DNA from 2 places in the Aminobacter sp. Piv2-1 genome. Region 1 is predicted to be linked to the other one. Evidence: predicted binding sites of a transcription regulator. Region 1 holds the regulator's gene; the other holds the start of a gene.
The links. The regulator PhoB, encoded in region 1, activates phosphate uptake and scavenging genes when phosphate is short. The targets are predictions, from matches to a motif close to TGTCATNNANCTGTCAT.

Region 1 (15,421 bases):
AGGCCTCGATCTCGCCGCTGCTGAAGTCGCGCCGGCTGATCATGGCCGCCTCGCTGATCGTCAAGGAGCCCAATGGCGGAATGAGGCCCGAGGAACTCAACGCCGCCAACGACGACTGACGGCGATAAGCCGGCTTACGGTCCAAATTAAGGTTAATCGATCGTTAGTGCTTCTGCGGCATGGTTGCCGCGGCGGTGTGCGGAGGAGCGCGCCCGCCCTTGCATGCAGGGCAGACGGGGATGCGGAAAGACCTTGGGCCGGACGGCGACGTGCCGGCGGACGAGCGGGCCGGCGGCCCGACGGGAACGAACGGCCGGCCCGTTGCAGCGGACGGCCATGAGGTGAACTTGCCTCATGCCGACCTCGAGCGCACCATCGAATCCATGACGATGGGCGTCGTGCTGGTCGACGGCGACCTCAATGTGCAGTTCATCAACCGGGCATTCTACGGCATCTGGAAGGTGACCCAAGAACAGGTTGCCCTGGGCTGCCGCTTCCGCGCGCTGATGGACATCAACCGCCATAACGGCGTCTACGACATCGCCGACGGCGAATGGGAGGCCTATGTCGCCCGTCGCGAGGACGAGATCCGCGCCGGCGACGTGACGCCACGCGAATTCCGCCGCGCCGACGGCTACACGATGATCTATTCGGTGACAGCGCTTTCCGGCGGCAAGCGCCTTGTTTCCTACTACGACGTCAGCGAGATGAAGCGTCGCGAGATGGAAGCCGATGAGGCGCGGCGGCGGTTGGCCGAGGTGTTGGAATCGCTGCCGGCCGGCGTCGTCATCTACGACCGCGACGACCGTTTCGTGCTCGCCAACCGGAAGCTGAAGCAGGCGCTGCCGGCATTGGCCCCGGCCATGGTGGAGGGCAGCTCGCTGCGCGAGAGCCTGATTCTGGCGCAGCGCCACGGCTATTACCGCGACACCGGCGATGCGGCGCTGGACGGCCTCTACGACGCCGACCCGAAAGCCTGGGTCGAAGGCATGGCGGGCCGCTACCATGCCACGCAGACGGTGCGCGAAAGGCGCAACCCGGACGGCCGCTGGTACCAGATCTTCGACCAGAGGCTGGCGGACGGAACCTTCATCGGCGTCCGCGTCGACATCACCGAGCTCAAGCAGCGCGAACGCGCGCTGCAGGACAGCATGCGCGAGAACGAGGTGTTCCGCAGCCTGATCGACAACGTGCCGGTGTCGATCTACGCCAAGCGCGACGACCTCAGGCTCATGTATGTCAACCAGGGATGGTGCGAGCTCACCGGCCATTCCAAGGAAGAGGCGATCGGCAGGACGGATGCCGAGATCTTTGGCCCCGAGGGCGAGGCTTTCATGGAGGCCGACCGCAAGGTGATGCGGACAGGCTCCACCCTCGAGATCGAGGAGACGGCAACGCAGCCAGACGGCTCGACCCGCCACCAGTTCGCCCGCAAGAGCGCGATGATGGCGTCCGACGGCTCGCTCTACCTGATCGGCTCGACCACCAACATCACCGAGCTCAAGCAGCGCGAGCGGGAATTGGAGGAGGCGCAGCGCCGGGCCGTGCTTGCCGACCGCGCCAAGTCGGAGTTCCTCGCCAACATGAGCCACGAGATCCGCACGCCGATGAATGGCGTGCTCGGCATGGCCGAGCTCCTGGCGAAATCCGACCTCGACCCTAAGCAGCGCGCCTTCACCGACATCATCGTCAAGTCGGGCAATGCGTTGCTCACCATCATCAACGACATCCTCGATTTCTCGAAGATCGACGCCGGGCAGCTGGTGCTCGACCCCACGCCCTTCAACCTCTCGGAAGCGGTCGAGGACGTGGCGACGCTGATGTCGACGCGCGCCAAGGAGAAGGATCTCGAACTGATCGTGCGCATGCAGCCCGAGCTGCGGCATTGCTATGTCGGCGATGTCGGGCGCATCAGGCAGATCATCACCAACCTCATCGGCAATGCGGTGAAGTTCACCGATTCCGGCCATGTGCTGGTGGACGTGACCGGCAGCGGCGAAGGCGACCAGACCAAGCTGCGCATCGCAGTCGCCGACACCGGCATCGGCATCCCCGAAAGCAAGCTCAAGCTGGTGTTCGAGAAGTTCAGCCAGGTTGATTCCTCGTCGACGCGCCGGCACGAGGGCACGGGGCTCGGCCTCGCCATCACCTCGCGGCTGGTCGACATGATGGGCGGGCAGATGGGCGTGGAGAGCGTCGAGGGCGCCGGCTCGACCTTCTGGTTCTCCTTGGTGCTGCCCGATGCGCCCGAGATCGAATCGCGTCCGGCGGCGCTCATCGATGTCAGCGGGGCGCGGGTGCTGATCGTCGACGACAACGCCGTCAACCGGACCATCCTGTCCGAGCAGATGGCGTCGTGGGGCTTCGACAGCTGCGCGGCGCGCAGCGGCGACGAGGGCCTGCGGGTGCTCAATGCGGCGCATGAGCGCGGCATCAAGGTCGATTGCGTGGTGCTCGACTACCAGATGCCGAGCATGACCGGCGCCGAGATGGCGCGCATCGTCCGGCGCATGCCGGGGCTCGCCGAGACGCCGATCGTCATGCTGACCTCGGTCGACCAGTCGCTGTCGGGGCCGGGCTACAACGACCTCGCCATCGACGCGCAGCTGATCAAGCCGGCGCGCTCCTCGGCGCTGCTCGAGGCGCTGGTGGCGACCATCCAGCGCCGCAGGGGGGCGAGGTTCACGCCGGTCGAGGCCGCGGCGGCCACGCTGCCGGTGAAGGAAGTGGCTGCACCCGCGGCCAATGTGAAGCGCATGCGCCATGGTGGACAGCGTCCGGCCGGCGACGACGGGCTCGACATCCTCGTCGCCGAGGACAACGAGGTGAACCAGCTGGTGTTCAGCCAGATCCTGGCGGAGACCAATCTGAGCTTCGAGATCGTCGGCAACGGCCGCCGCGCCGTCGCCGCCTATGGCGAGCGCCGGCCCCGCCTCATCCTGATGGACGTGTCGATGCCCGAGATGAACGGGCTCGAGGCGACAGGCGAGATACGCAGGCTGGAGCAGGGCACGGGCGTCCGCGTGCCGATCATCGGCGTGACGGCGCACGCGCTGAAGGGCGACAAGGAACGCTGCCTCGAAGCCGGCATGGACGACTACCTGCCCAAGCCGATCAGCCCGCGGGCGCTGCTCGAAAAGATCGAGCGCTGGTCGTGGCAGGACGAGGAACGCCGCGGCGCGGTGTGAGCCGGTCTTGGCTCCGGCCGAGCCCAAGCTGTGGAAATGTGACGGGACGCAGTGCGAAACGGCTGCCTGCCTTTAGGTAGGCGGCTTGCATTCGTGCGCCGTCTGTAGTTTGCCTCGCGCCGGCAAAGGACCGGCCGCACAAAGCCTTGGCGGCCATGCACAGCGACCGTTACAGGGGTGACACATAACTGTCATCTAACTGTAATAGAGGGGGGCTATTGGCTCACCGGGCGCCGAAGGAAGGCGTCGAACGAGATACTCCAACAGGAGCAGGCCCCATGAAAAAAGCTCTTCTCACCGCGTCGGCTGCGGCCCTCGCGTTCGCCGCCTCGGTAGGCTACGCCTCGGCTCGCGACCAGGTCCAGATCGCCGGTTCATCGACCGTTCTGCCCTATGCCAAGATTGTTGCCGAGCAGTTCGGCGAGACCTTCACCAAGTTCAAGACCCCGGTGGTCGAGTCCGGCGGTTCAGGCGCCGGCATCAAGGAATTCTGCAAGGGCGTGGGCGAGGACACCATCGACATCGCCAACTCGTCGCGGCCGATGAAGAAGGACGAGGTCAAGTCCTGCCAGGACGCCGGCGTCAAGGACATCCAGGAAGTGAAGATCGGCTATGACGGCATCGTCTTCGCGACCGACGTGAGCGGCCCGGACTGGGCGCTGACGCCGGAAGACGTCTACAAGGCGCTGGCCGCCAAGATCGTCGTCGACGGCAAGCTGGTCGACAACACCAACACCAAGTGGAACCAGGTCAACCCGAACCTGCCCGACTGGGACATCGCCGCCTACATCCCGGGCGAGAAGCACGGCACCCGTGAAGTGTTCGAGGAGAAGCTGCTGGTCGCCGGCTGCAAGAAGCTCGGCGGCGTCGAAGCCGGCAAGGCTTCGGGCCTCGACGACAAGGCCGCCGAGGCCGCCTGCAAGGCGGTCCGCAAGGACGGCAAGGCCGTCGACATCGACGGCGACTATTCCGAGACGCTGGCCCGCATCGACTCGAACAAGACCGGCGTCGGCGTGTTCGGCCTGGCCTTCTACGAAAACAACGCCGACAAGCTGAAGGTCGCCACCGTCGGCGGCATCACGCCTTCGGTCGAGACCATCGCCAAGGGCGAGTATCCGGTGTCGCGTCCGCTGTTCTTCTACGTCAAGAAGGCGCATCTCGGCGTGATCCCCGGCCTGAAGGAGTATGTCGAGTTCTTCCTCGACGACCAGATGGTCGGCCCGGAAAGCCCGCTCGCCGACTACGGCCTGGTTGCCGCTCCGGACGCAGAGCGCGCTGCCCAGCGTGAAGCCTTCGGCGCCGGCAAGACGATGTAATGAACTGCCGCGGGGCGCCGGAAAAAATCGGCGCCCCGTGGAATATTCTGCCGGCTGTCCCGTTCGGCATAGCGATCTGAATTCACCGAGGCTGGCCCATGTCCTTCCTGATCGTTTTCGCCATCGTGCTTGCCATAGGCCTGGCTGCGTTCGTGATCGGGCGGCAGCGGGCGGTCGCGCAGGACGACGGAACGGTCAAGGCGCATTCGCGGCCGCACTATCACGGCTGGTGGGCGTTCCTGACGGGCGTCGTGCCGGCGGTGATCTTCCTCGCTTCCTGGGGCGTGGGCGCCAACGCCTATCTCAACAGTTTCGTCCATTCCGCGCTTCCCGCCGACGTCGCCGACGGCACGGTGGCGCATGAGGACCTGGCCGCCGGGCTGGTGAAGAGCCTCGCCAACGGGCTCGGCCGCCTCGACGACAAGGAGCGGGCGGCGCTGCCCTCGACCTTCGCCGAACTGCAGCCGATGCTTTCGGCCAAGGGCGTCGCACTGGCGCCCGACACGCAGGACTACATGATCCCGATCGCGGTCGAGGCCAACCGCACCTCCGACCGGCTGAGCCTGATCTCCGCGATCGTCTCCATCGGCCTGGCGCTGGTCGGCTCGGTCTACGGGCTGAGCAGGATCAGCCCGCGCACCCGGGCCCGCAACAACGTCGAAAAGATCATGCTCTGGGGCCTGGTCGGCGCGTCCACCATCGCCATCGTGACCACCATCGGCATCGTGCTGTCGATGCTGTTCCAGACCATCGCCTTCTTCGAGAAGGTGCCGCCGATGAGCTTCTTCTTCGGCACGGTCTGGGATCCGCGCTTCGCCGCCGCCGGCTCCGGTGGCGCGGAGGGCCAGTTCGGCCTGATCCCGCTTCTCGCGGGCACGCTCTACATCGCCTTCGTGGCGCTGCTGGTCGCCGTGCCGATCGGCCTGATGTCGGCCGTCTACATGTCCGAATACGCCGCCCCCAGGGTGCGCGCGCTGGTCAAGCCGGCGCTGGAGCTGCTCGCCGGCATCCCGACCATCGTCTACGGCATCTTCGCACTGGTGACGCTGGGACCGTTCCTGCGCGACATCAGCGCTGCCCTTGCCGGCGGCACGCCGTTCATCCAGGCGCAGTCGATCCTGACCGCCGGCCTGGTGATGGGCGTCATGCTGATCCCGGTCGTTTCGTCGCTCTCCGACGACATCATCACGGCGGTGCCGCGCGCCCTGCGCGACGGCTCGCTGGGCCTCGGCGCCACGCGCTCCGAAACGATCAAGCGCGTCGTCCTGCCGGCCGCGCTGCCGGGCATCGTCGGCGCCATCCTGCTCACCGCCTCGCGCGCCATCGGCGAGACGATGATCGTGGTGCTGGCGGCCGGTGTGGCGGCCAACCTGACGCTCAACCCGTTCGAGGCGATGACGACCATCACCGTCAAGATCGTCAACCAACTGACGGGCGACCTCGAGTTCAACACCCCGCAGACGCTCGTCGCCTTCGCGCTCGGCATCACGCTGTTCGCGCTGACCTTGGTGATGAACATCGTCGCGCTCTACATCGTCCGGAAGTACCGGGAGCAGTACGAATGACCGATATTTCGCTCGATACGCTGACCAGTTCGACCGCGCCCGCGCGCCGCGACATCGGCCTCAGGAAGCGCTACGCCGCCGAACGCCGGTTCCGCCTCTATGGCGTGCTGGCGATCGCCGTCGGCCTGGCGTTCCTGGCGATCATGCTGACCTCGATCGTGACCAAGGGGTACACCGCCTTCTGGCAGACGACGGTGACGCTGCCGATCAGCTTCGACGCGAAGATCATCGACCCCGACAACAAGCGGGCCACCGATCCGGACGTGCTGATCACGGCCAACTATCCGAAGCTCGCCGAGAACGCGCTGATCGAAAAGCTTGGCATCGACCCGAAGGACCGCGCCACGGTGCGCAAGCTCAAGGGCTTCCTGTCCGAGGGCTCGCGGGTGCAGCTCCGCGCCATCGTGGCTGCCGACCCCTCGGTGATCGGCACCACGCGCAACGTCGACATCCTCGCCGCGGCGAACATGGACTCGGCCTACAAGGGCCAGATCGACCTCAGCGTGCCGGAGAGCCGCCGCAAGGTTTCGGACCAGCAGGTCGAGTGGATGAACAAGCTCAAGGCCGAAGGCGCCATGAGCGAGCATTTCAACACGGGCCTGTTCAGCTTCGGCGCCTCCAGCCGTCCCGAAAGCTCGGGCCTGGGCGTTGCCATCATCGGCTCGTTCTTCATGATGGGCATCGTGCTGCTGCTCGCCTTGCCCATCGGCGTCGCCGCCTCGATCTACCTCGAGGAATTCGCCAAGAAGAACCGCTTCACCGACCTGATCGAGGTTAACATAAACAACCTCGCCGCAGTGCCGTCGATCGTCTTCGGCCTGCTCGGCCTCGCCGTGTTCATCAATTTCCTTGGCCTGCCGCGCTCGGCCTCCTTCGTCGGCGGCCTGGTGCTGACGCTGATGACGCTGCCGACGATCATCATCGCCACCCGCGCGGCCCTTGCCGCGGTGCCGCCGTCGATCCGCTCGGCCGCGCTCGGCCTCGGCGCCTCGAAGATGCAGATGGTGTTCCAGCACGTGCTGCCGCTGGCCGCGCCGGGCATCCTTACCGGCACCATCATCGGCCTGGCGCGCGCGCTGGGCGAGACGGCGCCGCTGCTGCTCATCGGCATGGTGGCCTTCGTGGCCGACTATCCGAAGACTCCCTTCGACCCGGCGACGGCGCTGCCGGTACAGATCTACATGTGGGCGAACGAGGCCGAACGCGCCTTCGTCGAGCGCATGTCGGGCGCCATCATCATCCTGCTGGTCTTCCTCATGGCCATGAACATCGTCGCCATCGTTCTCAGGCGGCGTTTCGAGCGGCGCTGGTAGGCGTGGACAAGGAGCACCCCTCTATGAACATCATGAGCGAGAAAACCCTCGAAAACGCGGTGAACGCCGAGATGAACAGACCCAACGAACTCATCAAGATGCGCGGCGACAAGGTGACCGTGCACTATGGCGAGAAGCAGGCGCTCTTCGGCGTCGACCTGGACGTGCGCGAGAACCAGGTCACCGCGCTGATCGGGCCGTCGGGCTGCGGCAAGTCGACCTTCCTGCGCTGCCTCAACCGCATGAACGACACCATCGACAGCGCCCGCGTCGGCGGCAAGATCACCCTCGACAGCGAGGACATCTACGATCCCAAGATCGACGTCGTCGAGCTGCGCGCCCGCGTCGGCATGGTGTTCCAGAAGCCGAATCCGTTCCCGAAGTCGATCTACGAGAACGTAGCCTACGGCCCGCGCATCCATGGTCTCGCCAAGTCCAAGGCCGATCTCGACCAGATCGTCGAGAAGAGCCTGCAGCGAGCGGCGCTGTGGAACGAGGTCAAGGACCGCCTGCACGAAGCCGGCACCGGCCTTTCCGGCGGCCAGCAGCAGCGCTTGTGCATCGCCCGCGCCATCGCGGTGTCGCCCGAAGTGATCCTCATGGACGAGCCCTGCTCGGCGCTCGATCCGATCGCCACCGCCAAGGTCGAGGAACTGATCGACGAGCTGCGCGAGAACTTCACCATCGTCATCGTCACCCACTCGATGCAGCAGGCGGCGCGCGTGTCGCAGCGGACCGCGATGTTCCATCTCGGCTACCTGGTCGAGGAAGGCCCGACCGACAAGATGTTCACCAACCCCGACGACAAGCGGACGCAGGACTACATCACCGGCCGCTTCGGCTGAGTGAACGCCGCTCCGATCACAAAGACGAGGATACGATCATGGGCGAGCACACAGTCCGGTCCTTCGACGAGGAACTCCAGCACGTCGACCAGGTCATCCGCGACATGGGCGACCTGTCGGCCACGATGGTGGCGAATGCCATCCGCGCGCTGCTGACGTCGGACCAGCCGCTGGCGCAGAACGTCATTGCCGACGACACCATCATGGACGCCAGGCAGCGCGATCTCGACAACAGCGCGATCACGCTGATCGCCAAGCGCCAGCCGATGGCGCAGGACCTGCGCGCCGTGGTCGGCGCGATCCGCATGGCGGGCGACCTCGAGCGCATCGGCGATCTCGCCAAGAACATCGCCAAGCGGGTGGGCGCCGTCGGCCAGTCGGCGATGCCGCGCAATCTGTCGCACTCGATCGACGCCATGGCGCAGCTGGTGCTCAGCCAGGTGCGCGGCGTGGTCGACCTCTATGTCGCGCGCGATGCCGAAGGCCTCAAGAACCTGCGCGCGGACGACCAGAAGGTCGACGTGCAGTACACGGCCGTGTTCCGCGAACTCCTGACCTACATGATGGAGGATCCGCGCAACATCACCGCCTGCACGCATCTCCTGTTCTGCGCCAAGAACCTCGAGCGCATCGGCGACCATGTCACCAACATCGCCGAGAACGCCTATTTCGTGGTCACCGGCACGCAGCTGCCGCTCAATCGGCCGAAGGTCGACGAAACCACGTCGCCCATGTCGGCCTGACATCTTCCGCAACCGCATGCGTTTGGCGCGGGGGCGCTGCACAGGTTAAATCAGCGCATGGTCCGAACCGGGCCGTGCGCCAGGACAAGGTACAGGCGATGATCGCTCCCAAGGTCATGGTCGTCGAGGACGAAGAGCCCCTTGGCGTGCTGCTGCGCTACAACCTCGAGGCCGAGGGCTACCAGGTGGAAGTGGTGACGCGCGGCGACGAGGCCGAACTGCGGCTGCAGGAAAACGTGCCGGACCTTTTGGTGCTCGACTGGATGGTGCCGGCACTTTCCGGCATCGAGCTCTGCCGCAGGCTGAGGATGCGCCCCGAGACCGAACGGCTGCCGATCATCATGCTGACGGCCCGCGGCGAGGAAAGCGACCGGGTGCGCGGGCTTTCCACCGGCGCCGACGACTACCTGGTGAAGCCATTTTCGACCCCGGAGTTCATGGCGCGGGTGAAGGCGCTGCTGCGCCGCGCCAAGCCCGAGGTGCTGTCTTCGGTGCTCAAGGTCGGCGACATCGTGCTCGACCGCGAGTCGCACCGGGTCTATCGCAAGAAGAGCGAGATCAAGCTCGGGCCGACGGAGTTCCGCCTGCTCGAATTCATGATGCGTCATCCCGGCCGCGTGTTCTCGCGCAGCCAGCTGCTCGACAACGTCTGGGGCGAGACGATCTACATCGACGAGCGCACCGTCGACGTGCATGTCGGGCGCCTGCGCAAGGCCGTCAACAACGGCCGCATGCCGGACGTGATCCGCACCATCCGCGGCGCCGGCTACGCGATCCGGGAAGAATAGCTGTCGGCAAACGGCATGGCACTGGCTGGACGATCAACCTGGCCAGTGTCCCAATGTCACAGGGGGCCGCTGCGCGCGCTCGGAGCCTTCGCGACAGCCAGCGGCACCGGCGCTGTCGCACCGACGTCTGGCGCCCTTTGCGCCGCCATGCCGTTCCAGCACTTTGTGGCGCTCAAATCATTGCAGTTCGACGCGTTTGTCCTGGCGCTGTCATGAACATAAATTCGAAGCTTCCGGTTTCTGGATGCTTTATTGTCGCAACAATCGCTCCCAAATCCATATCTCAAGCGGCGATTCCGTGACAGTGACAGTCGCGGATGTTCTTGAGATGACAATTTTTTGATTGGGGAAATACTCAAAATTGCCACTTTTCATGGTAGCTGGGGCACCGTGCGTAACTTGCTGTCGGCCATCTTCCTGGTGTTGGTCACCATTCTAAACGGACTGTCCCTCGAACGGGCAGCGGCCGAAGGCACGAATTTTGCTGCCGAGTTGCCGAGGGTGGCCGCGCAGGCGGAAATCACTGCCGTCGCCGACGAGTGTTTGCCGTCCCCGGACCGCTGCACCGTCGAATTGTCCGCCGAAAGCCTCGCCAGCCTGCACTGCCTGGGCGAATGCCCTGCCTGGCTGACCCATGTCGAGCCTGCCGCGCCGTTCCGCGCCGCGGCCCTGATGCTGCTTCCAGATCTCTTGCTGCGCGTCGGCTCGACCGCATCGCTGTTGCGGCCTCCCATCGCTGCCTGATTTTCAGCCGATCGCTCCTCGGTCCACGCCGACGAAGCCGCTCGAAATCAGCTGCGAAGGGGAAAGAGGATGACCTCCCGAACCCGCCCGTCGCCCACATGCCTTCTCGTGGCAACCGCGCCGCGAAATGCCGGATCGTCCCAAGCGCGCATGCGCCGTCACCGATCGGCTGATCGGTGACGATGGTTGCATTCGCATGATCACGACCGGGGCCGACCTCCCTGACCCCGTGTCGCCCTGAATGAAAGAAATGAGTCCAGGAGACTGCCTAATGAACACAGACACAATAGAAACCAGCGCCGCGGAGCCCATCGCGGGCGACGGCCCGGCATTGAGCCGCCGACGCTTTCTCACCGGTGCGGCGAGCTTGGGGACCCTCGTGGTGTCCGGCTGCGTCAGCACCCAGGAATCGGCCGCGCCGGTGGCAAAGGCACCGGTCGAACCGGCGCCGGTCGCCGACGCCAATGCCCTTGCGATGTACGGCCCGCTCCCGAACGAACGGTTCCCCATTCCCGCGGTCGACCTGAAAAAGGTGCCGAGCCGCTTCTATCGGCGGCAGGTCGACTACGTCACCGAAGAACCGGTCGGAACGCTCGTCGTCGACACGGAGAATTTCTACCTTCACCTCGTCCAGCCGGGCGGCAAGGCCATGCGCTACGGCGTCGGACTTGGCCGGGCCGGATTCACCTGGGCGGGCAGGGGCCGTATCGGCTGGAAGCAGGAATGGCCGAAGTGGACGCCGCCGGACGAGATGATCGCGCGTCAGCCGAATCTTGCCCAGTGGAGCGCCGACCGGGGCGGCATGCCGCCCGGCCTGACGAATCCGCTGGGAGCGCGAGCCCTCTACGTCTTCCAGGGCAAGGTCGATACGCTCTACCGCGTCCACGGCACGCCGGAGTACTGGACCATCGGCAAGGCGGTTTCGAGCGGCTGCGTCCGGCTGATGAACCAGGACATCATCGACCTGTACGACCGGGTGCCCAGCCAGTCTCCCATACTCGTGCTGGGCGACCCGACCCAACCCCACACCCACGAGGTTGCCGGCGGCAGCGGGCCCGCTCCGCAGGCCGGCTGATACGACGGTCACACCTGAGGTCCTCGCCGGGCGGCTGCGAAATGCCGCCCGGCAGACATGGAGCAGATCCGACATGAATGCCCGCATCATTGCCCTGGGGCGCGGAACCGCCATCGGTTGGCATGGACGCGCCATCCTGAAGGGCGCGGCCGCGGCCGCGTTGACCTTCGCTGCGCTCGGAACCGTTTCGGCACTCTGGGACAATCCGTTCTTTGTCCGGATGACCGCCGTCGCGGGCTGGGAATTGCCGGCCCTGGTGGTCATGTCGGCGTTGTCGGGGCTCTACATCGCCGTTCGGCGCCCCGTCTGCTCGGTGCGCCGCGCGGGGATAGGCGGCGTGACGGGCTTCATCGGCATCGCCTGCCCGACCTGCAACAAGATCCTCATGCTTCTGTTCGGGGGCGAATTCCTGCTGATGTGGTTCGACCCGATCCGCCCATTGATTTCCGCGCTCGGCATAGCGCTCCTCGCCATCGCTTCATGGCACGAGCTGCGCGCTCGTCGCGCGGATGCCGCTGACCCAACGCAACTGGAGTATCCCAAGTGACCGACATCCCCGCCGCTCCGGCCCGCTCCGGCCTCGTCCCTCTTGCCTGGCGCCGGATGCTGCTTCGCCATCTCGTCGTCATCGGCCTTTCGGCGGCGCTGATCTATGGGTTTGCCGTCGTTCACGGGCAGTGGAGCCCGATGCACCGGTGGAACCGCGCGTTCGCGGACGCGTCGCTCGCGCTCCTGGTGATCACCATGTCGATCGGGCCAGGGGCGCGCCTGTGGCCGGTGTTGCTGTGGGCGGTGGCCTATAGGCGCGAAACCGGCATCTACGCGACGCTTCTTGCGGCCGTGCATACGGTCATCATCCTCGGCGGCTGGGTCGAGTGGGATTTCGCGCGGCTTTTCGGCTACGAAATCATCCCGCAAACGGGCGAGTACGTGATGTTCCAGCAGGGCTTCGGGCTTGCCAACCTGATCGGGATTGCCGCCCTGGCCTACGCACTCATGCTCATGTTCACCTCGAACGACCGGTCGATCCGTCTGCTCGGCACCTCGGTCTGGAAGTTCTTGCAGAACGGCGCAACGGTGCTGTGGGGGCTTGCCCTGGCGCACACGGCCTACTTCCTGTTCATGCACTTCCTGAGCTTCCATCGCCCGACGCCCGAGCCGAACCCGCTGCAGTGGCCCTTCGTGGCGGCGATATTGTCGGTGCTCTTGCTGCGCGCCGCGGCCTTCGTTTCGACCTGGGGCAAGAAAAGGAACAGTTCGAGGTGATGGCAGCCCGGCGCCTGACCGCGCCAGTCCGGTCAGGCGACGCCCGCCTGGGCACGGCGAAGGGCCGTGCCGGGTGCGAAGATCTCGTCGTCGACATAGAGCAGGGCGCGCATCATGCAGCCTTCGCGGATAAGCGGCACCTCGTTGGGCATGGTGTCGAAGGAGATCGCCCTGGAGTGGGTGCCGCCCGCCGTCTTGGCGATCGCGGCCCGCACATATGGCTCCATGACGTCGAAGGCGGTGGCGCCGACGCCGACGAAGGCGAGCGGGGCGGGGTCGAAGAGCGCGAACATGGAGCCGAGGCCGAAGCCGATCGCCTCGCCCGCCTTGCGGAAGGCTTCCCGCTCCGGCCCGTCATGGTCGCGCGCGGCATCCGCCAGGGCGATGATGTCCTCGTCCGAGAGGTCGGCGAGCGGCTCGGCGTTCTCGTCGCCGAGCCTGGCGTTGCGCCAGATCGCGTAGTTGCCGGCATAGGCCTCGATGCAGCCGCGCCGTCCGCAGCGGCACAGCGCGCCGTCCGGGCGATGGATCATGTGGCCGAATTCCGCGCCCGAGGACTGGGTGCCGGTGAAGAGCTCGCCCTTGACCACCAGCCCCATGCCGATGCCGTGCGAGAGCAGGATGGCGATGAAGTCGTCGCGATAGCGCGAGGGGTCGCGCCAGCGCAGCGCCTCGGCGATCATGTTGCAGTCGTTCTCGACCGTCACCGGCACGCCGAATTCCCGCTCCAGGCGGTCGGCGAAGGGGATGTCGTCGTGCGGGGTGATGGGCGACCACAGGAGCTTGCGAGAGCCCGAATCGGTGACGCCTTGGACGGCCACGGCGATGCGCAGCACCGTGCCCGCGGCCTCGCCGCAACGCTCGGTCAGCCTGCGCACCATGCCGATGCACTCCTCGACCAGGGCTTCGGCCTGCATGCGCTGGGTGACGAGCCGGCGGGTCTCGGCGACGATGGTGTTTCCGGCATAGTCGATGACGGCGGCCGAAAGGCTGTTGAGCGAGAGCACCACCGCCACGATGGTCGCGGCGCCGGGGTCGAGCGCCAGGCCGACCTGGGGCCTGCCGCGCTTCAGGAGCGCCGGCTCGCTACCCTTCGATTCCGCGAGGATGCCCTCGGCGATGAGATCGGAGGAAATGGTGGAGATGGTGGAATGGCTGAGGCCGGTCGTCGCCGCGATCTCGGTACGCGACGGCTGGCCGGCGCGGCGTACCGCGGAAATGACCATGGCGCGGTTGCGCTTCCTGAGATCGTCGTGACGAATTCCGACCGACATGAGCTCGCTTCCTCCCGGCGAAGAGTCGCCATGGTGACCGGAGGGCAGGCTGACTCTCACGCATTATTGATTGTGACAGAAGCCAAACCAAATGTCTTTATTTATTTCGCGATCCGAAAAAAATAGGGAGGCCAGTTGAAAGGCGGTTGACACCGGTCGACCGTTGATACAGTATTTTTTCGAGGCTCGAAAAAAAGAGCTTCTCCAAGGGCTATGGCAAAAGCAGCGCGCCCGAGGGCGCAGGGAGGAAATCATGAAGAAGTTTACGACCGCCATACTGGCGGGTGTCGCCATGACTCTGTCGCTGTCGGCCGTCGCCGAAGCCAAGGGCAAGGTGATCGGCGTGTCCTGGTCCAACTTCCAGGAGGAGCGCTGGAAGACCGACGAGGCGGCGATGAAGGCGGCGATCGAGGCGGCCGGCGACAAGTACATCTCGGCCGACGCGCAGTCCTCCGCGGCCAAGCAGCTGACCGACGTCGAGAGCCTGATCAGCCAGGGCGCCAACGCGCTCATCATCCTGTCGCAGGACGCCTCGGCCATCGGCCCCGCCGTCGAGAAGGCGCTCGCCGAAGGCATCCCGGTGGTCGGCTATGACCGCCTGATCGAGAACAAGGACGTCTTCTACCTGACCTTCGACAACAAGGAAGTGGGCCGCATGCAGGCCGCCGAGGTGTTCAAGGTCAAGCCCGAAGGCAACTATGTCTTCATCAAGGGTTCGTCGGCCGACCCGAACGCCGACTTCCTGTTCTCCGGCCAGATGGAAGTGCTGAAGGCGGCGGTGGACGCCGGCAAGATCAAGAGCGTCGGCGAAGCCTATACCGACGGCTGGCTGCCGGCGAACGCGCAGAAGAACATGGAGCAGTTCCTGACCACCAACGACAACAAGGTCGATGCGGTGGTGGCTTCGAACGACGGCACCGCCGGTGGCGCGATCGCGGCGCTGCAGGCCCAGGGCCTGGCCGGCTCGGTGCCGGTTTCGGGCCAGGACGGCGACCATGCCGCCCTCAACCGCGTCGCACTCGGCACCCAGACGGTGTCGGTGTGGAAGGACGCGCGCGAGCTCGGCAAGAACGCCGCCGAGATCGCCTCGCAGCTCGCCGACGGCAAGAAGATGGAAGAGATCCCCAACGTCCAGAAGTTCACCACGCCCGGCGGCAACGAGACCAACTCGGTGTTCCTGAAGCCGGTTCCGATCACCAAGGATAACCTGAACGTCGTCATCGACGCCGGCTGGGTTGCCAAGGACGTGGTCTGCCAGGGCGTCGCCGCCGGTTCCGTGGCGGCCTGCAACTGACGACGGGCTC
Region 2 (15,421 bases), on a different contig from region 1:
CGGCGCCGATCGGCAGCTGAACGGCAACGGCCGTGGCGCCCAGACGGCTCTTGATCATCTCGTAGGAACGGAAGAAGTCCGCGCCGATCTTGTCCATCTTGTTGCAGAAGATCATGCGCGGGACGTTGTACTTGTCGGCCTGGCGCCACACGGTCTCGGTCTGCGGCTCGACACCGGCGTTGGCGTCGAGCAGCGCGATGGCGCCGTCGAGAACGCGCAGCGAACGCTCGACCTCGATGGTGAAGTCGACGTGGCCGGGGGTGTCGATGATGTTGAAGCGACGCTGCTTGCCGTCACGGCCCTTCCAGAAGGTCGTGGTGGCAGCCGACGTGATGGTGATGCCGCGCTCCTGCTCCTGCTCCATCCAGTCCATGGTGGCAGCGCCGTCGTGGACTTCGCCGATCTTGTGCGACTTGCCCGTGTAATACAGGATGCGCTCGGTCGTCGTGGTCTTGCCGGCGTCGATGTGCGCCATGATACCGAAATTGCGGTAGTCTTCGATCTTATATTCGCGGGCCATGGGAGGTGCCTCTCAGTCGTTCGTTCGCGCTTACCAGCGGTAGTGCGCGAAGGCGCGGTTGGCTTCCGCCATCTTGTGGGTGTCTTCACGCTTCTTCACGGCGGTGCCGCGGTTGTTGGCCGCGTCAAGGAGCTCGCCGGAGAGGCGGTCGACCATGGTGGTCTCGTTGCGGTTGCGAGCGGCAGTGATCAGCCAGCGAATGGCGAGGGCCTGACGGCGCTCGGGGCGCACATCGACCGGAACCTGGTAGGTTGCACCGCCGACGCGACGCGAACGCACTTCCACGTGCGGCGCGACGTTGTCGAGCGCCTGGTGGAAGACGGTAACTGGCTCCTGCTTGGTCTTGGCCTGCACCTGGTCGAGCGCACCGTAGACGATCGTCTCGGCGACCGACTTCTTGCCGTCGTACATGACGGCGTTCATGAACTTGGTGATGACCAGATCGCCGAACTTGGGATCCGGGTTGATTTCGCGCTTATCTGCACTGTGACGACGGGACATAGCTCTTGTCTCTCAAACTTTGACTGGCGCTCTATTACGCGGAGAACCTCGCGCAGCGCCCAAACTGCAGAACCCGAATTACTTCGGACGCTTCGCACCATACTTCGAACGGCGCTGCTTGCGGTTCTTCACGCCCTGCGTGTCGAGCACGCCGCGGATGATGTGATAGCGCACGCCCGGAAGATCCTTCACGCGGCCGCCGCGGATCATGACCACGGAGTGCTCCTGGAGGTTGTGACCTTCGCCAGGGATGTAGCCGATCACTTCAAAGCCGTTGGTCAGGCGAATCTTCGCGACCTTGCGCAGAGCGGAGTTCGGCTTCTTCGGCGTCGTCGTGTAGACGCGCGTGCAAACGCCACGCTTCTGCGGGTTGGCCTGCATGGCCGGAACCTTATTGCGCTTCACCGGCGCAATGCGCGGCTTGCGGATCAGCTGGTTGACGGTAGGCATTAAACCCTCTTGTCTCTCAAATTCCGTGTCTCAAGCCCGTTCGGGGCGGCTGCTAGCGACATTTCTGGGCATTTCCATACGCAAATTCGGGCCGTAAACCGCAAAGCGCGGTCCTGCCCGAACAAACCGCAGAGGAAGCGAGACCGCTTCATGCACGACAGAAATGTCATTTCGCTCGTAAAACGAACCCTGTTTGAGGAAAACTCCAAGGCGCGTCGCCTCGGAAAAGCCAACCTCACATCGGCTCAGACGTCGCGGCTTCTACTCGCATGACCGCCTAGCGTCAACCCCGAAGCGCCAAAATCCTTAAGGAATAAGGGCTCTGCCGCGCCGCAGGCGGCCCAGCGCAACTTTATTGCGCTGCGACAAGGGTTAATGCTTCGTTTGTAACGCGCTTTAGCCTGTCTTGCACCCGACCTTCGTGCGAAAGTCGGGGAAACAGGGGCGAATCCCCTCGCCCACCTACCTGGACCAAGGAATCAGTCATGAACGACAACGAAGAACGCCCGGTAACGATCATCACGGGGCGAGTCTGGCGGCGCAAGGGCGGCCAGCCCGAAGGCGTGCACATCATGCTGGTCGCCCCCGACGATGATTCCGCGGTGCGCTCGGCGCTCGAGGCGCTCGCCAAGGAAGGTTATGCCGAAGCCGAACTCGACCAGATCGGCGACATGCAGGGCGAGCCCGACGACGAACCCCACATCTCTGCCTATCAGGGCGCCCTCGAAGGCGAAGTCTCCATCGTCACCTTCAACGAGCCCAACTGAAGGCGCTCAGCCGACCTGCCCCTGCCGCCGATGTCCTCACCTGCGGCAGGGGGCTCAGTTGGTTGCGTCGTCCAGCTGGAAGACCACGAACTGGGTGAACTGCTTGGGATTGAAATTGTTGTCCGACACAATGACCAGCGTCCTGCGCCCGCCAACTTCGGGGCCCCAGCTGATCGCTTCGATGTTGTCGATGTCGAGACCGAAATCACCCTCGTCCAGCTTCAGCACCTGCTCCTTGGCAAGCGGCGTCACGGTGGCGCCGGCAATCGACGCCGCGTCCCTTACATCCGCTGCTCCGGCGAGCGAGGCGCGGAAAAGGTTGATCTGGTTGCCGACGCCGAGAGCGAAGGAGCGCTCGACCGTCACCAGCTCGCCGTCGCCCAGGCCGATGAACTCAGACAAGCCATTGTCGTTCCAGAACGGATCCTGGGTCGCCTTGGCGAAGATGGGACCGGTTTCATAGGCGTATTCGCCCATGACCTCGCCGTTGGTGATGTCCAGCGCAAGGATCCTGGAGCGACTGCCGGCCTGAAGCGTCGCCTTGTCGCCATCCTGGACCAGCGCATTTTCGGTGCCGACCAGCAGCGTCTTGCCGTCTGCCGAGATCGTCATGGCCTCGAACGCCAGGTTGTTGCGCACGCCGCGGGTCTTGTCGGCATTCGGCAAATAGGCCTCGGGGAGCGAAAATTCGCGTACGAGCGTGCCGTCGGTGCGGCTTTCGCGGACAGCCGGCTTGCCGCCAAGATCGCCCTCGCTCGACCAGTAGAAGGTGCCGGTGGCCGCGTTGAAGCGGATCGCCTCCGGGTCGACGTCCTTGGTGGCGAAGGGCTTGCCTGCGGCATCGAGCAGAGGCGTGCTCGAAACGACATCCAGGCCATGCACGCCCTTGTCGTCGATCGCGAGCTTCAGCACGTAGAACCGCGCCGGCGCCTTCTCCGACCGGTCGTCGGAAATGGCATAGAAAAGCTCGTTCGCCGCGTCGTAGTCCAATCCCGAAATACCGCCAAACTCGATGCCGCCAAGCTTCAGCCCGGTGGGCAGCACGATCTCGCCGAGCAGGTCCGGCTTGCCGAGACCTCCGGCGGAGGCCTGCGGAACCGGGGCAAGAATGGCAAGTGCAGCGGCGGCGGAGGCAAACAGGGTCTTCATGGTCGTCACCTTCAGTTTCCAGTTGGGGTGCTGGTAGCCTGCGCAGTTGACAGCCGGATGAAGAGGACGGGGGAGAAAAAGAAAAGGGGCCGCGAGGGCCCCTTTTCTATTTCGTGATCGCGACACCCGTTACTGGGCGGCGTTGACCATATCGGTCAGGATCGGCTCGGCCACTTCCGCGCCCGAGAGCTTGCGGCGCTCGTCGAGGATCAGCTCGTCGCGCGAGGTGGCGATGCGCCGGATCTGGCTCATCATGCCGCCCGTGCCGGCCGGGATCAGGCGACCGACGATGACGTTTTCCTTCAGGCCCTGCAGCATGTCGGTCTTGCCGGCGACAGCAGCTTCGGTCAGCACCCTGGTCGTTTCCTGGAAGGAAGCGGCCGAGATGAAGGACGGCGTCTGCAGCGATGCCTTGGTGATGCCGAGCAGGACCGGCTGACCTTCGGCAGGCTTCTTGCCTTCCTCGATCAGGCGATCGTTGATCTCGTCGAACTCGATGACATCGACGTGATCGCCCGGGATGTAGACCGAGTCACCCTGTGCGGTGATTTCGATCTTCTGCAGCATCTGACGAACGATGACCTCGATGTGCTTGTCGTTGATCGACACGCCCTGCAGTCGGTAGACTTCCTGGATTTCGTTCACGAGGTAGGAAGCGAGAGCTTCCACGCCCTTGATCGCCAGGATGTCGTGCGGCGCGGGGTTGCCGTCGAGGATGTAGTCGCCCTTCTCGATCGCGTCGCCGTCCTGGAGATGGAACGGCTTGCCCTTCGGGATCAGGTATTCGACCGGCTCAAGCGTCGAGTCATGCGGCTCGATGATGATGCGACGCTTGTTCTTGTAGTCGCGGCCGAAGCGGACCGTACCGTCGATCTCGGCGATGATGGCGTGATCCTTCGGACGACGCGCCTCGAAGAGTTCGGCAACACGCGGCAGACCGCCGGTGATGTCCTTCGTCTTCGCGCTTTCCATCGGGATACGCGCCAGCACGTCGCCGGGCTTCACATGCGCGCCCGGCTCGACCGAAAGAATGGCCTCGACCGAGAGCAGGAAGCGGGCGTCGCCGCCCTTCGACAGCTTGCCGACCTTGCCCTTGGCGTCCTGAACCACGATCGCCGGCTTGAGGTCCGAACCGCGCGGCGTCGACCGCCAGTCGATGACCTCGCGCTTGGTGATGCCGGTCGACTCGTCGGCCGTTTCCTGAACCGAGATGCCGTCGACCAGATCCTCGAACGCCGCGCGACCCTCGATTTCGGTGAGGATCGGACGGGTGTACGGGTCCCACTCGGCGATACGCTGGCCGCGCTTCACCTTGTCGCCGTCGTCCACGAAGATACGCGAACCATAGGTGACGCGGTGCGTGGCGCGCTCCTTGCCGGCCTCGTCGAGGATCAGGATCGCCATGTTGCGGCCCATGACCACGAGGTTGCCGTCGGAGTTGCGGACCACGTTGCGGTTGCGGACCTGCACGGTGCCTTCATACGAGGCTTCGAGGAACGACGAGTCCACCACCTGCGCGGTACCGCCCATGTGGAAGGTACGCATGGTGAGCTGCGTGCCCGGCTCGCCGATCGACTGCGCGGCGATGACGCCGACAGCCTCGCCCTGGTTGACCGGAGTACCGCGGGCCAGGTCGCGACCGTAGCAGACCGCGCAGACGCCGACCTTGACTTCGCAGGTGAGCGCCGAGCGGATGCGGACGGACTGAACGCCGGCCTTCTCGATGACCTCGATGTCGCGCTCGTCCATCAGCTTGCCGCCCTGCACCAGCAGATCGCCGGTCACCGGGTGGTTGATGTCCTCGAGCGCCGTGCGGCCGAGGATACGCTGGCCGAGCGAAGCGACGATCTGGCCCGCATCGACGATCGGCTGCATGGTGAGGCCCTTGTCGGTGCCGCAGTCGACGGAGTTGACGATGCAGTCCTGCGCCACGTCGACGAGACGACGGGTCAGGTAACCCGAGTTCGCCGTCTTGAGCGCGGTGTCGGCCAGGCCCTTGCGGGCGCCGTGGGTCGAGTTGAAGTACTCGAGAACGGTGAGGCCTTCCTTGAAGTTCGAGATGATCGGCGTCTCGATGATCTCGCCCGACGGCTTGGCCATGAGGCCGCGCATGCCGGCAAGCTGGCGCATCTGGGTGGGCGAACCGCGGGCACCCGAGTGCGACATCATGTAGATCGAGTTCATCGGCTTCTGGCGGCCGTTGTCCTCGAACTCCACCGCCTTGATGCGCGCCATCATCTCGTCGGCGACCTTTTCCGAGCACTTGGCCCAGGCGTCGACGACCTTGTTGTACTTCTCGCCCTGCGTGATCAGGCCGTCGTTGTACTGCTGCTCGTATTCCTTCGCGAGCGCCTCGGTCTGCTCGACCAGGCCCTGCTTGGTGTCAGGGATGACCATGTCGTCCTTGCCGAACGAAATGCCGGCGCGGCAGGCATGCGCAAAGCCGAGCGCCATGATGCGATCGCAGAAGATGACCGTCTCTTTCTGGCCGCAGTGGCGGTAGACGGTGTCGATCATCTTGGAGATGTTCTTCTTGGTCATCTCCTGGTTGGCGGTCTCGTAAGGCACGTTGACGTTCTTCGGCAGCAGTTCGCCGAGGATCATGCGGCCAGGCGTCGTGTCATAGATCTTCGACACTTCCTTGCCTTCAGCGTCGACCGTACGGAAGCGTCCCTTGATCTTGGCGTGCAACGTCACGGCCTTGGTCTCGAGCGCGTGCTGGAGCTCGCCCATGTCGGCGAACACCATGCCCTCGCCCGGCTCGTTCTGGTTGACGATCGAGAGATAGTAGAGACCGAGGACCATGTCCTGCGACGGCACGATGATCGGCGCGCCGGAGGCCGGGTGCAGGATGTTGTTGGTCGACATCATCAGCACGCGGGCTTCGAGCTGCGCTTCGAGCGACAGCGGCACGTGGACGGCCATCTGGTCGCCGTCGAAGTCGGCGTTGAAGGCCGTGCAGACGAGCGGGTGCAACTGGATTGCCTTGCCTTCGATCAGCGTGGGCTCGAAGGCCTGGATGCCCAGGCGGTGCAGCGTCGGCGCGCGGTTCAGCAGCACCGGATGCTCGCGGATGACCTCGTCGAGGATATCCCAGACTTCCGGCTTTTCCTTCTCGACCAGCTTCTTGGCCTGCTTGACGGTCGAGGAGTAACCCTTGGCGTCGAGACGCGCGTAGATGAACGGCTTGAACAGTTCGAGCGCCATCTTCTTGGGCAGGCCGCACTGGTGCAGCTTGAGCTCCGGACCGGTCACGATGACCGAACGGCCCGAGTAGTCGACGCGCTTGCCGAGCAAGTTCTGGCGGAAGCGGCCCTGCTTGCCCTTGAGCATGTCGGACAGCGACTTCAGCGGACGCTTGTTGGCACCGGTGATGACGCGACCGCGGCGGCCGTTGTCGAACAGAGCGTCGACGGCCTCCTGCAGCATGCGCTTCTCGTTGCGGATGATGATCCCCGGCGCACGGAGCTCGATCAGGCGCTTCAGACGGTTGTTGCGGTTGATGACGCGACGATAGAGGTCGTTCAGGTCGGAGGTCGCGAAGCGGCCGCCGTCGAGCGGGACCAGCGGGCGCAGATCCGGCGGGATCACCGGCACGACCTTCATGATCATCCACTCGGGACGGTTGCCCGACTCCATGAAGTTCTCAACCACCTTGAGGCGCTTGAGGTACTTCTTCTGCTTGAGCTCCGACGTCGTCGAAGCGAGCTCCGAACGCAGGTCGCCGGCGATCTTCTCGAGATCCATCGAGGCGAGCAGGTCATGGATGGCCTCGGCGCCGATCATGGCGGTGAACGAGTCCTCGCCATACTCGTCGACGGCGAGCATGTACTCTTCCTCGCTGAGGAGTTGGTGCTCCTTCAGCGCGGTCAGGCCCGGCTCGGTGACGATGTAGTTCTCGAAGTAGAGAACGCGCTCGATGTCCTTGAGGGTCATGTCGAGCAGCGTGCCGATGCGGCTCGGCAGCGACTTCAGGAACCAGATGTGGGCGACGGGCGCGGCCAGTTCGATATGGCCCATGCGCTCGCGACGGACGCGCGACAGCGTGACTTCGACGCCGCACTTCTCGCAGATGACGCCCTTGTACTTCATGCGCTTGTACTTGCCGCACAAGCATTCGTAGTCCTTGATCGGGCCGAAGATGCGGGCGCAGAATAGGCCGTCGCGCTCCGGCTTGAAGGTACGATAGTTGATCGTCTCCGGCTTCTTGATCTCGCCGAACGACCAGGACAGAATCTTCTCGGGGCTGGCGAGCGAAATCCGGATGGAATCGAACACCTGCGCAGGCGCCTGCGGGTTGAAGAGATTCATGACCTCTTGGTTCATGCCGTTCTCCTTTTCGGGGCCCTCGAAAGCCCCTTTGCATCGGGTGCGGGCCTAGGCGCCCGCCATACGTGTCGGCTCTGGGCCGAGGAATTCTCATCGCCGGGCATGATCGGACCGAAGCTCGCTTCGGGATCATGTCCTGCGGCTACGCCGCGGGCAAAACCCGCGGCGCGCCTCTAGTGCTTACTCGGCCGCGTCGGGCAACCGGTGCTGAGTCTCGTCGACCTTGGTGTTCTCCAATTCGACGTTGAGGCCCAGCGAACGCATTTCCTTGACGAGAACGTTGAAGCTCTCGGGGATGCCTGCCTCGAAGGTGTCGTCGCCACGGACGATCGCCTCGTAGACCTTGGTGCGGCCGGCGACATCGTCCGACTTCACCGTCAGCATCTCCTGCAGCGTGTAGGCCGCGCCGTAGGCTTCGAGCGCCCAGACCTCCATCTCGCCGAAGCGCTGACCGCCGAACTGCGCCTTGCCGCCCAGCGGCTGCTGGGTGACGAGCGAGTACGGGCCGATCGAACGGGCGTGGATCTTGTCGTCGACCAGATGGTGAAGCTTGAGCATGTAGATGTAGCCCATGGTCACCTTGCGGTCGAACGGCTCGCCCGTACGTCCGTCGTACAGCTGCGACTGGCCCGAGGTGTGCAGGCCCGCCTGGGTCAGCATCTCGTTGATGTTGGCCTCGTGCGCACCGTCGAACACCGGGGTCGCGATGGAGACGCCGCGCTTCATCTGATCGCCGAGGCGAACGATGGACTCGTCGTCGTAGTCGCGGACCGGCTCGTTGCGGTCGTTGTCGGGGATGATGCTTTCGATCGTCTGGCGCAGCGGCTTGATGTCGCCGCTCTGCTTGTACGCTTCGATGAGCTCACCGATCTTCCTGCCCATGCCGGCGCAAGCCCAGCCGAGATGGGTTTCGAGGATCTGACCGACGTTCATGCGCGAAGGCACGCCCAGCGGGTTGAGCACGATGTCGGCATGCGTGCCGTCTTCGAGGAACGGCATGTCCTCGACCGGAACGATGCGCGACACGACACCCTTGTTGCCGTGACGGCCGGCCATCTTGTCGCCGGGCTGCATCTTGCGCTTCACCGCGACGAAGACCTTGACCATCTTCATGACGCCGGGCGGCATCTCGTCGCCGCGCTGCACCTTCTCGACCTTGTCCATGAAGCGCTGCTCGAGCTGCTTCTTGGAGTCGTCGTACTGGCCGCGCAGAGCTTCAAGCTCACCCTGCATCTTCTCGTCTTCGACGGCGAACTGCCACCACTGCGAACGCGGATAGTCGTCCAGCGTCTCCTTGGCGAGCGTCGAGCCCTTCTTGAAGCCCTTCGGTCCGGCAATCGCGTCCTTGCCGATGAGCATGTCGCTCAGACGGCTGTAGACGTTGCGGTCGAGGATGGCCTGCTCGTCGTCGCGGTCCTTGGCGAGACGCTCGATCTCCTCGCGCTCGATCGCCATCGCGCGCTCGTCCTTCTCCACGCCGTGGCGGTTGAAGACGCGCACTTCGACGACCGTACCGTAGGTTCCGGGCGGCATGCGCATGGAGGTGTCACGGACGTCGGACGCCTTCTCGCCGAAGATGGCGCGCAGAAGCTTCTCTTCCGGCGTCATCGGGCTTTCGCCCTTCGGCGTGATCTTGCCGACCAGGATGTCGCCCGGCTGCACTTCCGCACCGATGTAGACGATGCCGGCTTCGTCGAGGTTCTTCAGCGCTTCTTCCGAAACGTTCGGAATGTCGCGCGTGATTTCCTCCGGCCCGAGCTTGGTGTCGCGGGCCATGACCTCGAACTCCTCGATGTGGATCGAGGTGAAGACGTCGTCGGCCACGATACGCTCGGAGAGCAGGATCGAGTCCTCGTAGTTGTAGCCGTTCCACGGCATGAACGCGACGAGCACGTTGCGGCCGAGGGCCAGATCGCCGAGATCGGTGGACGGACCGTCAGCGATGATGTCGCCCTTGTTGACCCGATCACCCATGCGCACCAGCGGACGCTGATTGATGCAGGTGTTCTGGTTCGAACGCTGGAACTTCATCAGGCGGTAGATGTCGACGCCAGACTTGCCCGCTTCGAGATCTTCCGTCGCACGGATAACGATACGCGTCGCGTCGACCTGATCGACGATACCGCCGCGGCGTGCGCCGATCGCAGCGCCCGAGTCACGGGCGACGATCGGTTCCATGCCGGTGCCGACGAACGGAGCCTCGGCGCGCACCAGCGGCACGGCCTGACGCTGCATGTTCGAGCCCATCAGAGCGCGGTTGGCGTCGTCGTTTTCCAGGAACGGGATCAGCGCGGCCGCGACAGACACCATCTGCTTCGGCGAAACGTCCATGAGATCGACGTTTTCGCGCGGCGCCATCATCACTTCGCCGGCGTTACGGCAAATGACGAATTCGTCGACGAAGTGGCCATTGGCGTCGAGCTCGGCGTTGGCCTGGGCAACGAAGTGCTTGGCCTCTTCCATGGCCGAGAGATAGACGACTTCGTTGGTCAGCTTGCCGCCCACGATCTTGCGGTACGGGCTCTCGATGAAGCCGTACTTGTTGACGCGCGCGAAGGTGGCCAGCGAGTTGATCAGACCGATGTTCGGGCCTTCCGGCGTCTCGATCGGGCAGATACGGCCGTAGTGCGTCGGATGAACGTCGCGGACTTCGAAGCCAGCGCGCTCGCGGGTCAGACCGCCAGGTCCAAGCGCCGAGAGACGACGCTTGTGGGTGATCTCCGACAGTGGGTTGGTCTGGTCCATGAACTGCGACAGCTGCGAGGAACCGAAGAACTCGCGCACCGCGGCAGCCGCGGGCTTGGCGTTGATCAGGTCCTGCGGCATGACCGTGTCGATTTCGATCGAGGACATGCGTTCCTTGATCGCGCGCTCCATGCGGAGCAGGCCGACGCGGTACTGGTTTTCCATCAGCTCGCCGACCGAACGGACGCGGCGGTTGCCGAGGTTGTCGATGTCGTCGATCTCGCCCTTGCCGTCGCGCAGCTCGACCAGCGTCCTGACCACGGCCAGGATGTCGTCCTTGCGCAGCACACGCACGGTGTCGGCGGCGTCGAGTTCTAGACGCATGTTCATCTTGACGCGACCGACGGCCGACAGGTCGTAGCGTTCGGCGTCGAAGAACAGCGAATTGAACATCGCCTCGGCGGTTTCGAGCGTGGGCGGCTCGCCCGGACGCATGACGCGGTAGATGTCGAACAGCGCGTCCTGACGGCTTTCGTTCTTGTCGACCGTCAGCGTGTTGCGGATGTAGCCGCCAACGTTGATGTGGTCGATGTCGAGGATGTTGATCTCTTCCTCGCCGGCCGAGAGCAGAACCTTCAGCGTCTTCTCGTCGATCTCGTCGCCGGCCTCGAGATAGATCTCGCCGGTGGCGTAGTTGACGATGTCCTCGGCGAGGTAGCTGCCGAAGAGATCGTCTTCGGTCGCCTTGATGGCCTTGAGGCCCTTCTCGGCAAGCTGCTTGGCCTGGCGGGCGGTGATCTTCTTGCCGGCTTCGACGACGATCTCGCCGGTGTCGGCGTCAACGAGGTCGCCAACGGCCTTAAGACCGCGGAAGCGATCGACCGAGAACGGGATGCGCCAGTGGTCGCCCGACTTCTTGTAGGTGATCTTGTTGTAGAAGGTCGACAGGATCTCTTCGCCGTCCATGCCGAGCGCCATCAGCAGCGACGACACCGGGATCTTGCGGCGACGGTCGATACGAGCGTGGACGATGTCCTTCGAGTCGAACTCGATGTCGAGCCAGGAACCGCGATAGGGGATGACGCGCGCGGCAAACAGCAGCTTGCCCGACGAGTGCGACTTGCCCTTGTCGTGGTCGAAGAAGACGCCCGGCGAACGGTGCATCTGGGAAACGATGACACGCTCGGTGCCGTTGACGATGAAGGTGCCGTTCGACGTCATGAGCGGCATGTCGCCCATGTAGACGTCCTGCTCCTTGATGTCCTTGATCGACTTCGAACCGGTGTCCTCGTCGATATCGAACACGATCAGGCGCAGCGTCACCTTCAGCGGCGCGGCGAAGGTGAGATCGCGCTGACGGCACTCGTCGACGTCGAACTTCGGTGCCTCGAATTCATACTTCACGAATTCCAGCATCGACGCGCCGGAGAAATCGGAAATCGGGAAGACCGACTTGAAAACGGCCTGCAGTCCTTCGTCCGGACGACCGCCCTTGGGCTCGTCCACCATCAGGAACTGGTCATAGGATGCCTTCTGAACCTCGATCAGGTTCGGCATCTCCGCAACTTCCGGGATCTTTCCGAAGAACTTGCGTACGCGTCTGCGGCCATTGAAAGTCTGGGTCTGGGCCATCGTCGCTCCTTGCTGCCTTCTTGGGGTGAGCTTCGCTACTGCTCACCTTGCATACGAGCCGCCTCGGCGGCCTATCCAAAACGGGCGAAAACCCGTTTCCTGAAAGCCGCAACCCGGCCCTCAGGAAATAGGTTCCCTCTCATCCCCCGAACACGGGAGCCGGTGGGCGGCGACGAGGCCGCCCACCGAAACCGTGCTTACTTCAGCTCGATCTTGGCGCCAGCTGCTTCCAGCTGAGCCTTGAGCTTCTCGGCGTCAGCCTTCGAGACGCCTTCCTTGACCGGCTTCGGAGCGCCTTCGACGAGGTCCTTGGCTTCCTTGAGGCCCAGGCCGGTGATGGCGCGGACTTCCTTGATGACTTCGATCTTCTTGTCGCCGGCAGCAGCCAGGATGACATCGAACTCGGTCTTCTCTTCAGCCGGAGCAGCAGCAGCCGCACCGCCGGCAGCGGCGGCGACAGCCACCGGAGCAGCAGCGGAAACGCCCCACTTCTCTTCGAGCAGCTTCGACAGCTCAGCCGCCTCGAGGACGGTCAGGGCCGACAGGTCGTCAACGATCTTTGCGAGATCAGCCATTTTACTATTCCTTCAATCAGTTCGAACGTGTGTTGATGATAGCGAGGAACGGCCTCATGCCGCCTCGTCCTTCCGGGCGTAAGCGCCAAAGACGCGGGCAAGCTGACCTGCCGGCGCGTTGACGACCTGGGCGATCCGGGTTGCCGGCGTGGAAATCATTCCAACCAGCCTTGCACGCAGCTCGTCGAGCGACGGCAGTGTGGCGAGTGCCTTAACACCGTCGGCGTCGAGCGCGGTCTTGCCCATCGAACCACCAAGAATGACGAGCTTGTCATTGGTCTTGGCGAAGTCGGACGCGACCTTCGGCGCTGCAATCGGATCCTCCGAATAGGCAACCAGCGTCTGTCCCTTGAACAGATCGATGATGCTTTCGGATTCCGTGCCCTGAAGAGCGATTTTGGCGAGACGGTTCTTCGCGACTTTGACGGTGCCGCCGGCCTGACGCATCTTCACACGAAGATCGTTCATCTGCGCGACGGTGATACCGGCATAGTGGGCCACGACGACTGAACCTGCGTTCGAGAACGCGTCATTCAGGCCCGTGACGAGTTCGCGTTTTTCCGCTCTGTCCACTGCCTATCTCCAGTTGACCGCCTCCCATTTGCGGGGCTGGCGGTCGGGTTGCCTTTTGCCGGGCGAGCAATCCAGAAGTTCCGGATCACCCGAACGGCGCTCGAGGATCCTGTCCCCTTTTCGCCCGCGACAGCTGGCAAAAGGCAAACACGGTTCGAACCTTTCATTGGAGCCGACGGCTCCGTTGTCTGGTCTTCACCCGTCTCATGCAGGCCCATTCGAATTAAGGACCAAGGGTCGCTTGGACCGCCTGCAATCTCGGACAGGATTTCGGAAGCTGTCTCCAACTTCCGATATCCGGGCCCGGAGGCCCGGAATTCTTTTCTGGATCAGGTCGTTGGCGACCGATCCAAATTCAACTTATCAGGACGCAGCGAGCGTCGTGAGGTCGAGCTTGAGGCCCGGGCCCATCGTCGAGGTGACCGACACCTTCTTGACGAACACGCCCTTGGCGCCCGACGGCTTGGCCTTGTTGACCGCGTCGGTGAAAGCGCGGACGTTCTCTTCCAGCGCCTTGACGTCGAACGAGACCTTGCCGACGCCGGCGTGGATGATACCGGCCTTCTCGACGCGGAACTCGACGGCGCCGCCCTTCGAAGCCTTGACCGCGGCCGCGACGTCGGTGGTCACGGTGCCGACCTTCGGGTTCGGCATCATGCCGCGCGGGCCGAGCACCTTACCGAGACGGCCGACCAGCGGCATCATGTCCGGGGTGGCGATGCAGCGATCGAAATCGATCTGGCCCTTCTGGACGATCTCGACCAGGTCTTCCGCACCGACGATGTCGGCGCCGGCTGCGCGGGCTTCGTCAGCCTTGGCATCCTTGGCGAACACGGCGACGCGGACGGTACGACCGGTGCCGTTCGGCAGGTTGACCACTCCGCGGACCATCTGGTCGGCATGGCGCGGGTCGACGCCGAGGTTCATGGCGACTTCGACGGTCTCGTCGAACTTGACGGTCGAACGGGCCTTCAGCAGCCCGAGCGCTTCGGACAGGCCGTAGGCCTTGTTCGGGTCGATGCCCTCGCGGGACTTGGCAACACGCTTTGCAATCTTAGCCATGATCTCAGCCCACCACTTCCAGACCCATCGAACGGGCGGAGCCCTCGACCATCTTGATGGCCGCTTCGACGTCGTTGGCGTTCAGGTCCTTCATCTTGGCCTGGGCGATTTCGCGAACCTTGTCGCGGCTGATCTGGCCAGCCTTGACCTTGCCCGGCTCCTTCGAGCCCGACTTCAGGTTGGCGGCCTTCTTCAGGAAGTAGCTCACCGGCGGCGTCTTCATGACGAAGGTGAACGACTTGTCCTGGTAATAGGTGATCACGACCGGGATCGGCGAACCCTTCTCGAGTTCCTGGGTCTGCGCGTTGAACGCCTTGCAGAATTCCATGATGTTGATGCCACGCTGACCAAGCGCAGGACCGATCGGGGGCGACGGCGTCGCCGAACCCGCGGAAACCTGGAGCTTGAGCTGGCCTGCTATCTTCTTAGCCATCTCTTACCTGCCTTTGTTGTGCCGATATGTTTTCGGCGGTTGCAGTTCGGTGGTGCGATATCGGCGACCGGCTAAGCCGCTTCCTCTCCCACCATGCTTGCGCCAGGCATGCGCCCGGCGCGCCCGTCACCCCAGGAGGCGACGGACACTTCGATCAGCCCTTTTCGACCTGACCGAATTCGAGATCGACGGGCACCGCGCGCCCGAAGATCGAAACTTCCACCTTGAGGCGGGCCCGCTCCTCGTCCACTTCCTGGACGAAGCCGTTGAACGACGCGAACGGACCGTCGGAAACACGCACCTGCTCGCCGATCTCGAAAGTGACCGAGGGCTTGGGACGCTCGACGCCCTCCTGGACCTGATTGAGGATCCGCTGCGCCTCGCTCTCGGTGATCGGCACGGGCTTGGAATCACCAAGGAAACCAGTGACCTTCGGCGTGTTCTTCACGAGGCTGAAGACCGCGTCGGTCAGGTTGGCCTTGAGCAGCACATAGCCCGGGAAGAACTTGCGCTCGGCATCTACCTTGCGGCCGCGACGGACCTCGACGACCTTCTCGGTCGGCACCACGATCTGCTCGATCTGGTCGCTCAGGCCCTTCTGCTTGGCCTTGTGCTCGATGTCCTCGGCGACCTTCTTTTCGAAGTTCGAGTAAGCGTGGACGATGTACCAGCGCGCAGTCATCTCAGAAGTTCTCCGTATTCGCGGTCTTAGCGACCCATGCCCAGGAGCTGCTCGACGGCGAAC

Region 2: a site for PhoB is predicted at 3,434-3,450, ahead of AmiPiv_RS24620 (esterase-like activity of phytase family protein). Genes of this name have one in related genera too.

What each region holds. Positions count from the first base shown of each region.
Region 1 covers NZ_JARKMU010000006.1:63,189-78,609, reverse strand. The annotation lists gene AmiPiv_RS12615 (putative quinol monooxygenase) at 1-119, shown strand, start outside; gene AmiPiv_RS12610 (response regulator) at 240-3,188, shown strand; gene AmiPiv_RS12605 (PstS family phosphate ABC transporter substrate-binding protein) at 3,467-4,504, shown strand; gene pstC (phosphate ABC transporter permease subunit PstC) at 4,603-6,069, shown strand; gene pstA (phosphate ABC transporter permease PstA) at 6,066-7,382, shown strand; gene pstB (phosphate ABC transporter ATP-binding protein PstB) at 7,406-8,227, shown strand; gene phoU (phosphate signaling complex protein PhoU) at 8,266-8,970, shown strand; gene phoB (phosphate regulon transcriptional regulator PhoB) at 9,069-9,758, shown strand; gene AmiPiv_RS12575 (hypothetical protein) at 10,098-10,502, shown strand; gene AmiPiv_RS12570 (L,D-transpeptidase) at 10,774-11,577, shown strand; gene AmiPiv_RS12565 (hypothetical protein) at 11,651-12,124, shown strand; gene AmiPiv_RS12560 (hypothetical protein) at 12,121-12,843, shown strand; gene AmiPiv_RS12555 (ROK family protein) at 12,876-14,117, opposite strand; gene xylF (D-xylose ABC transporter substrate-binding protein) at 14,371-15,411, shown strand.
Region 2 covers NZ_JARKMU010000021.1:1,762-17,182, forward strand. The annotation lists gene fusA (elongation factor G) at 1-520, opposite strand, end outside; gene rpsG (30S ribosomal protein S7) at 551-1,021, opposite strand; gene rpsL (30S ribosomal protein S12) at 1,100-1,471, opposite strand; gene AmiPiv_RS24615 (transcriptional regulator) at 1,957-2,238, shown strand; gene AmiPiv_RS24620 (esterase-like activity of phytase family protein) at 2,293-3,387, opposite strand; gene rpoC (DNA-directed RNA polymerase subunit beta') at 3,517-7,713, opposite strand; gene rpoB (DNA-directed RNA polymerase subunit beta) at 7,897-12,033, opposite strand; gene rplL (50S ribosomal protein L7/L12) at 12,231-12,608, opposite strand; gene rplJ (50S ribosomal protein L10) at 12,663-13,181, opposite strand; gene rplA (50S ribosomal protein L1) at 13,545-14,243, opposite strand; gene rplK (50S ribosomal protein L11) at 14,248-14,676, opposite strand; gene nusG (transcription termination/antitermination protein NusG) at 14,831-15,358, opposite strand; gene secE (preprotein translocase subunit SecE) at 15,385-15,421, opposite strand, start outside.